Regions from separate parts of the Marinomonas sp. NPDC078689 genome, predicted to be linked through region 2. Evidence: predicted binding sites of a transcription regulator. Region 2 holds the regulator's gene; each other region holds the start of a gene.
The links. The regulator sigma-54, encoded in region 2, starts transcription at its own class of promoters, with help from an activator protein. The targets are predictions, from matches to a motif close to TGGCACNNNNNTTGCTNT.
Positions count from the first base shown of each region.

Region 1: a site for sigma-54 is predicted at 2,530-2,547, ahead of flgB (flagellar basal body rod protein FlgB). Genes of this name have one in related genera too.
Region 3: a site for sigma-54 is predicted at 2,113-2,130, ahead of ACIGBN_RS04260 (CmpA/NrtA family ABC transporter substrate-binding protein). Genes of this name have one in related genera too.

Region 1 is NZ_JBITUJ010000001.1:326,814-331,556, forward strand. Features, by position in the region: gene flgA (flagellar basal body P-ring formation chaperone FlgA) at 1-422, opposite strand, end outside; gene ACIGBN_RS01455 (chemotaxis protein CheV) at 553-1,482, shown strand; gene ACIGBN_RS01460 (CheR family methyltransferase) at 1,546-2,382, shown strand; gene flgB (flagellar basal body rod protein FlgB) at 2,588-2,980, shown strand; gene flgC (flagellar basal body rod protein FlgC) at 2,986-3,435, shown strand; gene ACIGBN_RS01475 (flagellar hook assembly protein FlgD) at 3,445-4,158, shown strand; gene ACIGBN_RS01480 (flagellar hook-basal body complex protein) at 4,171-4,743, shown strand, end outside.
Region 2 is NZ_JBITUJ010000002.1:81,373-86,115, forward strand. Features, by position in the region: gene lptB (LPS export ABC transporter ATP-binding protein) at 1-343, shown strand, start outside; gene ACIGBN_RS03540 (RNA polymerase factor sigma-54) at 419-1,897, shown strand; gene ACIGBN_RS03545 (PTS sugar transporter subunit IIA) at 1,916-2,365, shown strand; gene ACIGBN_RS03550 (HPr family phosphocarrier protein) at 2,376-2,645, shown strand; gene mgtE (magnesium transporter) at 2,654-4,006, shown strand; gene yjgA (ribosome biogenesis factor YjgA) at 4,013-4,549, shown strand; gene ACIGBN_RS03565 (carbon-nitrogen hydrolase family protein) at 4,611-4,743, opposite strand, start outside.
Region 3 is NZ_JBITUJ010000002.1:242,073-246,815, forward strand. Features, by position in the region: gene ACIGBN_RS04255 (ABC transporter permease) at 1-395, opposite strand, end outside; gene ACIGBN_RS04260 (CmpA/NrtA family ABC transporter substrate-binding protein) at 495-1,904, opposite strand; gene ACIGBN_RS04265 (CmpA/NrtA family ABC transporter substrate-binding protein) at 2,251-3,441, opposite strand; gene ACIGBN_RS04270 (ANTAR domain-containing response regulator) at 3,438-4,040, opposite strand; gene ACIGBN_RS04275 (response regulator transcription factor) at 4,245-4,743, opposite strand, start outside.

The DNA.
Region 1 (4,743 bases), on a different contig from region 2:
GTAAAAACTTGCCCTCTAAGACTTGTGATATCAACTTGGCCAATGTCTGTGTTTTGCTGGTTAATGGTCTGCCCGCGGTTGATCGGTGAGGTCGCTTTGATGGCAGAAATTAAAATGGTTTGGGTGACCGGCACAAAGGACTTCCATTCAGGCGATGTGCAGGATATCGCGTAGGTAGTGCGTTTTGACGCGTTAGGGCGTTGGTTTTCTATTGTTATCTTGGTGTCTTGGCAATCTGGCAAGTAGCTCAGAGCGGCTTGATTATTGAGATCAATTTTAATGTCGGCATCGGGGTACACGCTTGCCAGTCTTGGAATCTCAACAAGATTAATATAGTTGTGAATTTGCTCGGTTACCGATAAAGCGAAGCTATAACTGGCTTGGAGGCAAGCAAAGGCTATTATTAGCCTTACTGACGACATAATTAACTCTCTTTGTTATTGTTAAGTTATTAGTAAAATAGGGATAATCCCTCTATTATGGCTTTATATTTTAATATTAATGAGTCTGACTTAATACTCACTTTACGTATACATATTTTAGGAGACATTTATGGCTAGTGTTCTCGATAGCGTTAACCAGCGTACCCAGCTAGTTGGGGAGAACCGCCTCGAATTACTGCTTTTTCGACTGAATGGAAAACAGATTTACGGGATCAATGTTTTTAAAGTAAAAGAAGTATTGCAGTGTCCTAAACTGACCGCTTTACCGCACAGCAACCCGGTTGTTAGGGGTGTGGCGCATATTCGTGGTGGCACCATTCCTATTTTAGACTTAGGGTTGGCAACAGGCGCGAGCCCAATGGAAAATATCGGGCAGTGCTTTGTCATTATTACTGAGTATAACCGTCGTATTCAGGGTTTCTTAGTGCGTGGTGTTGAGCGTATCGTGAATATGAATTGGAGTGATATACAACCACCTCCAAGAGGCTTGCTGAATGACAATTATCTTACTGCTGTCTGCCAAGTAGACAAAGAGATGGTTGAAATCATCGATGTGGAACAAATTTTGTCCGAGGTGGCGCCAACTCGTCAGGATATATCTGATGGGATCGTCAACGAAGGCGTGCAAAATAATGCTAAGAAACATCATATTCTTATTGTTGATGATTCGTCTGTTGCCCGTAAGCAGATCAAGCGTTGTATGGAACAAGTGGGTTTTGCAACCACAGTATTAAATGATGGGCGTGAAGCCTTAAACTATCTGCAAGGCATGGTGGCTGATGGTGCGGATGTGACGAAAGAATTTGCCATGGTTATTTCAGACATCGAAATGCCTGAGATGGATGGCTATACCTTGACCACGGCAATTCGAAATGACAGCCGTTTACAGGATTTGTTCATACTCCTTCATACTTCATTGAGCGGCGTTTTCAATGAGGCGATGGTGAAGAAGGTAGGAGCGGATGGGTTCTTAGCGAAATTTCAACCTGATGAATTAGCGCGCTTAGCGATTGAGACGGTTCAGGTTCAAGCGGATTGATACATTGTTATAATCGAGCCGTGTCTCGATGCGCTTTTATTGTCTGCTGCTTTAGGAGTTTTAATGCTCAGTAGTACAAATGCAATTACACCTAATGGTTATCTTAGGTTTAGAAATTTCCTACAAAAGGCTTGTGGTATTTCTCTTAGTGAGAATAAGCAATATCTTGTTGCTAGCCGGTTAGGAAAAACCCTTGAGAGGGAGAATTTTACTAAAATTGAGCAGCTGGTCGACGTGTTAGAGCGTGCCGGCAGTGCGAGGCTCAAAGAAGAAGTGATTAATGCTATGACGACTAACGAAACCTTGTGGTTTCGTGATTCTCACCCGTTTACTATTTTGAAGAATAAAGTGTTGCCAGAGATGACGGCCAGGCCCCTTAAAATATGGTCCGCCGCGTCTTCTACTGGCCAAGAGCCTTACTCTATCAGTATGGTGATTGATGAGTTTAAGTCTCTCAGACCTGGCGTCTTAAAAGCAGGCGAGCGAATTGTAGCAACGGATATTTGTACGAATATTTTGCAGCACGCTAAGCAAGGGGAATACGACAGTTTGGCCATTGCTCGTGGTCTCGGTGCGGATTTGCAGCACAAGTATTTTGATAAAGTCGATGTGTCTACTTGGAAAATAAAACCGCATTTAAGTGCTCGAGTCGATTTTAGGTATTTGAACCTGATTGAGCCATTTTCGTCACTAGGCAAATTTGACATTATTTTTTGCCGTAATGTGCTGATTTATTTTAATGGGGAACTTAAGTTGGATATTTTGAAGCGCATGCACGCTTCGCTTAATCCTGGCGGCTATTTGTTTCTTGGTGGCTCTGAGGCGTTAAGTGGCTTGTCCTCTCTGTTTGAGATTGTGCAATGTCATCCAGGCATAGTGTATAGAGCTAAGTCGCTTTAAAACAAGATTGTACAGATTAAAAGCCCGTACTTTGGTAGCACCAAGGTACGGGCTTTTTTTGTTGCTGTCTGTTTGAGATGCCTTGCCGATTTTTGCCGGATATAAGGTGTTGAATTTTAACCTATTGAATAATAAAGGTTTTTTATTTGGCATCGATATTGCTTAAAGAATGTTAGGTTTTAAGTATTTGTCGTTAGGAGGTGGTGTGGCCATATCATTTAATCAAGCGTTTGCAGGGCATGACAAGATGCTGGAGTTTAGAAGTGCGAGAGCTTCTGTCTTGGCAAATAATATTGCCAATGCTGATACGCCGAATTATAAGGCTAGAGACATCACCTTCGGCTCTATGTTTGACGAAGCGAAAAATAAGCTGCGCTTAGCCAGTGACGACGATCAACATATACAAGGAAGTAGCGCTGCCGATGACGATAGTGGGCTCTTCTACCGGAATCCAAGCCAGCCTTCTTTAGATGGTAATACAGTAGACATGCAGCGTGAGCAGGCGGAGTACGCACAAAACTCCATGCGCTTTGATACCAGCTTTATGTTTTTGGACAGAAAAATTAGCGGCCTGAAAAAAGCCCTCACAGGGAATTAATAGCCATGTCTTTGAGTAATATTTTTACCATTTCTGGGTCTGCAATGAGCGCTCAAACGATTCGTTTGAACACCATTGCAAGTAATATGGCCAACGTGGATAGCGTGGCAAGTTCTGCTGATCAGACCTATCGGGCGCGTAAGCCTGTGTTCTCTCAGATGATGAATGACGAGATGCAAAAGAGTGGCTGGAATGGTGCTGGTGTTGATGACACAGGAGCAGGTGTTGGGGTTAAGGTTGATGGCATTGTCGAGTCTGATGCGCCTTTAAAGCCTCGTTACGAGCCAGATAATCCAATGGCTAATGAAGAAGGGTATGTCTACTACCCTAATGTAAATCCCATTGAAGAAATGGCCGATATGATGTCTGCCTCTCGATCTTTTCAAACCAATGTGGAAATTATGAATTCGGCGAAAAGCATGATGCAGAAGATGCTTACGCTAGGTCAGTCATAGAGGTGAGATATGGCAAATATATCTGAAAACAATGGCTTAAAGAGCCTGATATCTCAATACGGCACGGACGGCGCAAAATCGAAAGCGGGCATAGAAAAGCCGGAAGAGGTGGCGAAAAAAGACGCCACTGGCGGTCTTGCGGATAAAAACGTCTTTTTGAAACTTTATATTGAGCAGTTGAAAGGGCAAGACCCAACAGCGCCCCAAGATACCAATGATATGGTGTCTCAGATGTCTCAATTTAGCTCATTGGAAAAGTTGTCTAGTATTTCGGATCAGCTTAAGAATATGACCACTTCGCTGACGTCAAATCAGGCTGTGGGGGCTTCTAGCTTAGTTGGCAAGTCGCTCATGATGAAGGCAGATAAAACCACGGTTACAGACTCACAAGAAGATGTGGCATTAAAAACAGTGCTGCCAGAGGGTGCTAAGTCGGCAACGTTAAAAATTTACGACGCCAATAATCAACTGGTGCGCACCGCTAAGCTTGATAGTGGGCAGTATGATTGGGATAAGAAAGACGACGCCGGAAATGTTTTGCCGCCTGGCGAATATCGTTTTGCCGCCTCGATCGTGAATGACAAAGGCGAGGTGTCTGCTTTATCGACTCAGCTGCCAAGCCGGATTCAAGGGGTCACGATCAATGGTCCAGACGGTACGGTTTTGAACGTGGAAAATCACGGTAAGGTCAAACTAACAAACGAATTGGAAATATTAGGATAACTGGAGCGTAATATGGGGTTCAATACAGCATTATCGGGTATTAAAGCGTCTGCTGACTACTTAAGCGTGACAGGTAACAATATTGCCAACGCAGACACAACAGGCTTTAAAAAATCGCGCATCGAATTTAATGACCTTTACAACAGTAATGTGTTGGGAGCAGGCAGCAGTAACGTTATTGGTTCAGGTGTTAGCGTTGCTAGCGTTTCACAAGAATTCTCATCCGGTAACCTTGCTTATACCGACAACAATTTAGATTTGGCGGTAGATGGGACAGGCTTTTTTGTATTGGACGCTGGGGCTGGAACTCAGGCCTATACTCGCGCTGGTGAATTTAAATTGAATGCGGATGGTAACTTGGTTACGAATGCGGGTTCTAAAGTGCAGGGTTATAATGCGGTCGATGGCATCATTGGCGGTAACTTAGAGGATATGGTTGTACCCACTGCCCGTATTCCACCTAAGGCGACTTCATCGGTTGAGTTGAAAGTGAACTTGAACTCTGAAGGGGAAGATGTTCCTCCTTATATCCGTGCTGATTTCGATCCTGCCAATCCGGACACTTACGATTATACGCAAACGCAA
Region 2 (4,743 bases):
CCACATTCGCAGCAACTTAGGCATGGCACTCTCTGGCGGCGAACGTCGTCGCGTGGAAATAGCGCGTGCGCTTGCCATGAACCCCAAGTTCATCCTATTGGATGAACCTTTTGCTGGGGTTGACCCCATCTCGGTTGGCGACATTAAACTGATCATAAAACACCTGCAAGAAAGCGGCATTGGTGTTTTGATTACCGATCACAACGTACGCGAAACATTAGACATTTGCGACAAAGCCTATATCGTAGGCAATGGGAAAATAATCGCCTCAGGTGATGCTGATACCGTGATCAACAATGAGCAAGTAAAAAAGGTTTATTTAGGGGACGACTTCCGTCTATAGCCTCTTATCTTTGCAGCCGAAAGGGAGTAGTATGCATAACTCGTTCCAATTTCCTCTTATTAGAAGTGTTTCTTTATGAAGCAGTCTCTGCAATTAAAAATCGGTCAACAACTGACCATGACTCCCCAGCTGCAACAAGCCATTCGGTTGCTGCAGCTTTCTACGTTAGACCTGAAACAGGAAATCCATGAGTTTCTAGAATCCAATCCGCTTTTAGAAATTGATGATGAAGATTTTTCCCATTCAGAAGCGCCAACGAGAGAACAGGAAGAGGCAGCCAGTAAAAAAACCGAGGCGAACGCCAGTGAAGAAGCCCGCGTTGAGTCCGAGTGGACCGACAGTATTCCAGCAGAGCTCTCCATTGACAGCAATTGGGACGATACTTACCAAAATTCTGCCGCAGCAAGCGTCGGCTCCAGCAATAATTATGAAGGCGACAGTGACTACGAAAGTCGCAACGCCCCTGCTGAAAGCATTCAAGATCACTTGATCTGGCAACTTAACCTAACGCACATGTCAGATCGCGACATTGAAATCGCTTACGCCATCATTGAATGCGTGCAATCAGACGGCTATCTCAGTATTACGCCTGAAGATATTTGGGAATCGCTAACCAGCGAACTTGAAGATCTTGAGCTCGACGAAGTCATGGCAGTGCAACACAGACTACAACGCTTTGATCCTGCTGGCGCCTGTTCAACCGACTTACGCGATTGCCTATTAGTGCAATTAGAAGCCTTTCGCGACCACCCTCTTTATAAGAGTACCTACAACCTAGTCGATAACCATCTGGCTTTACTAGGCAACCGTGATTTTGCTCAATTAAGTCGCAAAACAAAGCTCAAAGAAGAGTCATTGAAGGAAGTGGTCGATCTGATTCAACAACTCAACCCACGACCAGGCTCTATTATTGATGCCGATGATACGGATTATGTTATTCCAGATGTCTCTGTCAAAAAGTGCAATGGGGTTTGGCAAGTTGAGCTAAATAACGACGCGTTACCGCCCGTCAAGATCAACGAAACTTATTCTGCGATGGCCGCAACAGCCTCCACCTCAGAAGACGTCACCTACATCAAAAACTCCTTGCAAGAAGCCAAGTGGTTTATGAAAAGCCTACAAAGCCGCAACGAGACCCTACTCAAAGTGGCCAGCTGTATCGTAAATCGCCAAATCGACTTCTTTGAACTTGGTGAAGAAGCCATGAAACCCATGGTACTTCACGATGTCGCGGAAGAAGTCGGCATGCACGAGTCCACCATTTCGCGTGTGACGACACAAAAGTACATGCACACACCAAAAGGTATTTTCGAGCTGAAGTACTTCTTCTCAAGCCACGTTAATACCGCTTCTGGTGGCGAATGCTCTTCGACAGCAATCAGAGCCATGATCAAAAAATTGGTGGTAGAAGAACCCGCCAAAAAGCCCTTGAGTGACAACAAGCTAGCCACTATTTTAGCGGACCAAGGCATACAAGTAGCACGACGAACTGTTGCAAAGTACCGTGAGGCAATGAACATTCCTCCTTCTAATGAACGAAAACGATTGATTTAATACGGACAACTACTTCTTATGCCATTAAAATCATTAATAAAAGCAGACCTTGTCTTTGCAAAACAAGACGTTGTGAGCAAAAAACGCATTCTTGAAAGCGTTGCCGATGTGGCTGCAAATCGTCTCCATTGTGACAAAGAAGCAATCTACGAAGCTTTACTTGGACGCGAAAAGCTAGGCAGCACCGGCATTGGTAATGGCATTGCCATTCCTCATTGTCGCCTAGAAAGCGCCAATCACACCGCTGTCGTTATTTTGTCGCTGCAATCTGCCATTGACTTTGATGCGGTCGACAGAAAACCAATCGATTTAGTTTTTGCGTTAATTGTGCCACCACAAGAATGTGACGCACACTTATCCACGCTGGCGGAAATTGCTGAACTGGCACAATCAGAAAAAGTGTTAAACACATTAAGAGAGGCCGAAACAAATGACGCCCTCTTTATTGCACTAGATTCATTACTATAAAGGAAAGAGTATGTTGGAAGAGTCTATCACCATCATTAACAAACTTGGCCTTCATGCGCGCGCAGCTGGCAAACTGGTAGAAACAACGTCTCGTTTCTCTTCTGACATCACCATTGAAAAAGATGGCCGCAACGTTGATGGTAAAAGCATCATGGCAATGATGATGTTGGCGGCTGGCAAAGGCACAGAGATCAAAATTAAAACCAACGGGGAAGATGAAGAGGAAGCCATCAAAGCGGTTATCACCTTGATCAATGATCGCTTCGGCGAAGACGAGTAAGGATCGCCATGCCAGAACAAACCACCTTAGCCCACCTTCAAACGGTCACCGACTCCCTTGAGTCCGGTGCCACCATGCAGATCCGTTATCTCCTTAACGGTGCACTACCTGCTCAAGATGTTGCCCGTTTACTGGAATCTTCCCCACCAAAAGAACGTAAATTACTTTGGGACCTAATCGATTCCAAAAATGAAGGGGATGTTCTTCAATACCTAAGCGAAGACATTGGCGTTCAATTCATGCGCAACATGAATACTGAGCGTCTCGTAGCCGTTTCCGAACACTTTGAAAGCGATGACCTTGCCGACCTTTTACAACACCTTCCAGAAACCGTTGTAAAAGAAGTACTGGCTTCCATGTCAAGCCAAGACAGGTTACGAGTAGAAGCCCTACTGAGCTACTCAGAAGACTCTGCTGGCGGCTTGATGAATACGGACACCATTACCATACGTCCGAACATCACAGTAGACATCGTTTTCCGCTACCTTCGTCGCCACAACAAACTTCCAGACATGACGGATAACCTACTGGTTGTTAGTCGCTCTGATCGACTGCTTGGCTCGCTGCCTCTCACCAAACTCTTGGTAGCCGATGTGAACGCCACCGTGCGCGACATCATGGAAACCGACAACACAGTGATAGACGCAGAAACGCCTGCCAGCGAAGTGGCACAACTGTTTGAAAAAATGGATCTGGTCTCGGCACCGGTTATTGACAGCAAAACCAGAAAATTATTAGGCCGCATCACCATTGATGACGTGGTCGATGTTATCCGCGATGAAGCGGAGCACTCCATGCTCAGCATGGCAGGCCTAGACGATGATGAAGACACCTTCTCCCCCATCTTAAAAACCACCAGACGACGCGCCGTTTGGCTAGGCATCAACCTAATTACCGCCTTCATTGCTTCCTATGTGATTGGGCTATTCCAGCACACACTTGATCAAGTGGTCGCGCTGGCCATTTTAATGCCCATCGTTGCCAGCATGGGCGGCATAGCAGGCTCTCAGGTACTTACCTTGGTTATTCGTGGTATCGCCTTAAATCAAATCGGTGCCACCAACACAAGATGGCTTTTAAACCGCGAATTGATCGTCGGTTTGCTAAATGGCATACTTTGGGCAACGGTTATTGCCGCTTTAACCGCACTTTGGTTTGACAACATAAAGATTGCCTATATCATTGCAAGCGCGACAATCATAAATCTCTTGTTTGCCGCCCTCACTGGCACGCTATTACCTATTTTCCTGAAGAAGCTAGGTATTGACCCTGCATTAGCCGCCAGTGTGATTTTGACAACTGTGACCGATGTTGTTGGCTTCTTAGCCTTCCTTGGTCTCGCCACTCTTTTTTTAGTATAGGTTCCCATGACAAACTTTGATCAATTTGATGACGACGAAGAAAACTTTAAAAGCAAAACGCAGATCAAGCGTGAAATGGAAGAACTCCAAGAGTTGGGCAAGAAATTATTAGGCCTCAGCAAAAATCAGCAAAAGAAAGTTGATATGTCTGAGACCCTACGAGATGCACTGGCCGAAGCGGATCGAATTAAACAGCGCGAAGCCATGAGAAGACACCTGCAATACATTGGCAAAGTCATGCGCACAGAAGATCATGAAGCCATTGCTCGTCGTGTTGCCCTGTTTGATACAACCTCTGCCGCTTACAACAAACTCTTCCATCAATTAGAGCTAAAACGCGATATCTTGATTGGAGAAAACAGCAAAGAAGCGCTGGCTGATTATTTACGCGAACACCCAGAAGTAGAAGACATACAGCAATTACGACAGCTGATTCGTCTATCTCAAAAAGAAGTGTCTCAGCAAGGTAACACCAGCAACAGAAAAAAACTGTTTCGCTTCTTGAGAGAAACAGAAGAGAGAAAATTAGGTTTAATGGAATAATATCCAGCCAAGAAATAACAACCTCATGCGCCTAACAGCCCATGAGGTTTTTTTTTGCCTTTTAAAGGCGACGATGCGACATGCAAGGCATTCTTTCTCGACACTCAATTAATGACGAATCATCAATCTCACAAACAAAATACCCTGGCGCTTCTTCTAAGTGAGATAAAGATTCACCGGTAGGAGAAAACAAC
Region 3 (4,743 bases), 160 kb from region 2:
TTTAAGCCAATTAAAATCCCCACCGGCACGGCGATTAATGACGCCAATCCGAAGCCCGCTAAGACGGTATAAAGACTGGTGAATATTTGCTCGAAAAAAGTCGGCTTGCCAGTGTAGCCGCGAATTGTCCCAACATAACTTGGGTCTTTCGCTTGTCGCTTCGCAATGCGCACTTCTTGACGCTCATAAAACTTGGCTTCTTTTACCTTCTCCCGCTGATGATCCGCTACCAAGCTATTCCATTGCTGGTACACCACCACAGGGCCTGGAAACACGCCGAGTGAGGTGTGCACTTTACTCGCACCAACTTGCCATAAAAGCAGGAAAACAAGGATGCCAAAAACAGGAAAGAAAACCGATTTTAAAGAGAAGCCTGACAGCCACTCTTTAAACATTGCCGTTGATACAATTGATGTTTTCATAATAATCTCACTATTGCGATGTGGCTTAGATTAAACAGGCTGCAAGCCAAGCTCGCAGCCAGAGGGCCAAAACTAAATCTGGTCATCGCCTTTTAAACCTATGGTGAAACTGTCTAGATACGCATTCGGATGCTTGCCGTCATAAAGCACATGGTCAATAAACTCATTTTGAGGCGGTTTAAAGCCATCTTCTGTTGCAAAGTCAGGGAAATCTGCGGCCGTCATGACACCATCTTCAATTAAAGACTCTGCGGCTTGTTGATAAATGTCTGGGCGGTACACCTCTTTCGCGGTTTCCATATACCAGTCATCCGATTTTGCCTCTGGAATTTGCCCCCAACGGCGCATTTGTGTGAGATACCAGATCGCATCGCTGTAATAAGGGTAGGTAGCGTGATGACGGAAGAAAACATTGAAGTCAGGGATCTCGCGCTTGTCCCCTTTTTCATATTCAAAGGTCCCCGTCATACTGTTGGCAATGACTTTTTCATCGGCCCCCACGTATTCACTACGAGCCAGTATTTTCACTGCTTCAGGGCGATTGGCGTTGTTGTTTTCATCCAGCCATTGGGCGGCTCGGATCAAGGCTTTCACCACATGGATGTGTGTATTTGGATACTTATCCGCCCACGCTTGGCTCACGCCAAACACTTTTTCTGGGTTGTTTTTCCAAATTTCATAATCTGTGATAACCGGCACACCAATGCCTTTAAACACAGCCTGCTGATTCCAAGGTTCGCCCACGCAATAACCTGAAATCGTACCGGCTTCCATGGTGGCGGGCATTTGTGGAGGTGGCGTTACCGACAAGAACGCATCGGCGTTAATTTGACCACTGACATCGCCCTTTTTAGGAGAGTAATACCCTGGGTTAATGCCCCCTGCCGCCAACCAATAACGAAGCTCATAATTGTGCGTAGAGACAGGAAAAACCATTCCCATGTTGAAGCGTTTGCCTTGTGCCTTAAAGTTCTCAATCACGGGCTTCAAAGCACTCGCGCTGATCGGATGAACCGGTTTGCCATCTGCGCCGACCGGAATATGCTGTTTCATTTGTTGCCAAACATCATTGGAGACCGTAATGCCGTTGCCATTTAGATCCATACTAAATGCCGTTACTATGTGCGCTTTGGTGCCGTAACCAATGGTCGCACCCAGCGGTTGCCCGGCAAGCATGTGCGCCCCGTCAAGCTGCCCATCAATCACTCGATCCAGCAATACTTTCCAGTTCGCTTGCGCTTCCAAAGTCACATACAAACCTTCGTCTTCGAAATACCCCTTCTCGTAAGCGATGGCAAGAGGCGCCATGTCCGTTAATTTAATAAAGCCAAATGTCAGCTCTTCTTTTTCTGGATAACCTAGCTCGGCGTGCGCAACACCGGCAAACACCGCCGACCCGACAAGTAAGGACACAGTGATTTTTTTGCTCGCCACTGCGAATTTCGCTAAAGGTAACAAGGCTCTCTTCGGTCTCAAATTCATGATCAACACTCCGCTTAGGCGTAAAAACAAAAAAAGGCGCATGCGAATCACAATCAATGTGTTCGCAGGCGCCTTTGCCATTCTTCGATCATTCAACTCTGAACAATCTAAAATTAGGGTGATAATTAGCGCTCGTTGCTAACCTCACCAAACTGTCATCGGAAGCGTTTTTCTATCCGACTGTCTATATAACTCTCTTAATCCTAATAAAGCACGGAGCATGCCAAAAAAAATAAACCATTGATTATTAATAATTTTATTCATATTCAGCAAACAAGTGTGTCATCTAGTATCAATAAAGCAGATCATTTTTGGGCATATTTTTTCAACCCTGCACCATGACTAATCAAAAACGAAGACCATGTAACACCCCATCAGGGTGCAACTGAACGCGATTCGCTGTGACCGCCGTTAAAAACGCTTTTTCTTGCTCTTCACTGATTTTCCTACCAGCCTCTTCAGGTCGAGCTAGACCAAGCGCTTGATAGTAGAGATCTTGACGATACACCTGCTCCACAATTTGATTCAAAGGCGGAAGTTGTGCCAGTTGTTGCCATCGAGACATCTGCGCCATTATCCATAATGCATAATTAGGCAGCGGCCGATTGATATCGACCCCAGAAAAGCGCTGATAAGCTTCCATTGGCCAATCAAATTGCCCTTTTGGCTTCAAGGTATTAAAGCCATACATCAGCTGCTCAGCAGAACAATTTAAATAATCTGGATGACTCAATATGGTCAATAATTCAGCCTGATTCTGTTTATCATCGACCCACTGACAGGCACGATTAAGGGCGCGTATCATGGCTAAATACACCTCTGGATGTTGCGCCGCCCAGAGCGAATTCACCCCAAATACTTTTTCTGGCGTACTACCCCATAAGTCGTACCCAGTCACCAATATATGACCCACACCCTGCTCGACTGCCAAACTGTTCCAAGGCTCACCAACACAATAACCATCTATCTCACTTTTTTTCAGATAATCGACCATCTGTGCAGGTGAAACAACGATAATCTGGAGGTCTTTATCTGGGTCGATCCCAGCCTGAGCCAACCAGTCACGAAGTTGGTAGTTGTGGGAAGAATAAGGGTAAACAATGGCAAAACGAAGCGCTGGATCGGTTGGCTCTTTTTTATCTAATAAGCGCTTTAAGGCCGCGCCTGAGCGGATATCTTCAGGACCATTGCTGTTGCTAAGCAGTTTTTGATACAAGGCATTGCTGACGGTAATCGCATTGCCGTTGTGACTTACTGTAAAACTGGTTTCCATCGCCGTTTTAACGGTCCCAATGCCCAAACTTGCCGCTATCGGTAATGACGCCAGCATATGCGCCCCATCCAATACATTAAACGCAACCTTATCTCTAATGCTCGCCCATGAGGCTTCTTTGGACAGGGTTACTTGAACCCCTTCAGCTGAAAAAAAGCCTTTTTCATGAGCAACAACAAAAGGCGCACAATCAATTAAAGGAATAAAGCCGACTCGGACCGGCTCGCTGTGCGTTATCACTTTGCTAGAACCAAACACGCTCATTTTGCTTCCCCCAATAATTCCATGACAGAGATGACGTTTCTTGCCACATCGATCATGCGCTGACTTCGATCCATGGCTAACTTTCTTAGGGCTTGGTAAGCCGCAGGTTCATCACAAGCTTGATGCTTCATAATTAGACCTTTTGCCTTCTCTATGACTTTTCTATCCTCAAGCTGACTTTTCACCGAGTCCAGCTCCAAGCGGAGCGCCTGAAATTCCCGAAAACGCGCAATGGCCACTTGCAACAAGGCTTTGACACTGCCACTTTGCACACCATCTACCACATAAGCGCTCACCCCTGCTCGGATCGCGGCTTCAACGTATTTGGAGTCATCTTCTTCAGCGAACATCACAATCGGTCTGGGGTTGTCTTTGGTTAAGCGAGACATATTCTCCAACATATCTCTGTCTGGCGACTCAATATCAATAATCACCATATCTGGCTGACTTTCCGTTACGGCTTGGGTCAAATTTCGCGCGTTCTCAAGACGCCGAATCACTCGATAACCGCTGTCTAACATAGCTTGTTCTACGATGGCCGCTCGGGCTGGCTCATTATCAACAAGCATGACAGTCAATTCTTTGGCTGGGGGGGTCATGTGCAGTCTCTCGAAAACAGCTATAAACACCTTAATGAAGCAATAAGTGCGCCATAATGAGACAGGAAAAGGCTAAATCAAATCGTCAGTGTGCAGAAGCCTACTGGCAACAAAGCTGGAGAAGGGTGTTTTTTTGTATGGAATTAAATACGTTAGCCGCGGACGGTGCAGCTAACATAATACAATGGTTCAACAGGGAATATCTTAGTGCGTAAAAGACGAGCCTTGCACCAAAAGAGCCAACGAAAGGCGATCTTTGGTCTGAGTTTTTTTAAATATGGCGGTAAGGTGAGATTTTACCGTTCTTTCTGTGATGTCCATTTCATAAGCTATTTGCCTATTTGAGAGCCCGTGGGCAATAAAACGCACCACATCTTGCTCTCGTTCGGACAGCGTCATGAGCAACTCAGTATCTTCAACTTGTTGCGCTTGAGGTAGCGATTGGGCGATTAAATTTTGAATAAACTGCTTACCACCCCATATTTCACCAGCATCAATCACTGACAAGGCTAGGGCGAGCTGCTCTTTTGCAATATAAGGTGAGCATTGCCCACTAACCCCAAGAGAAAGCAATCTTAATGCCGCATTCTGACTCGGCTGATTAGGAAAGACGACTATTTTGATCGACGGATAAGCACGGCGTAATAACGCCACATCTTCTACTTTTTTGGAAAAATTCTCATCTTCTAAAAACACAAAAAGG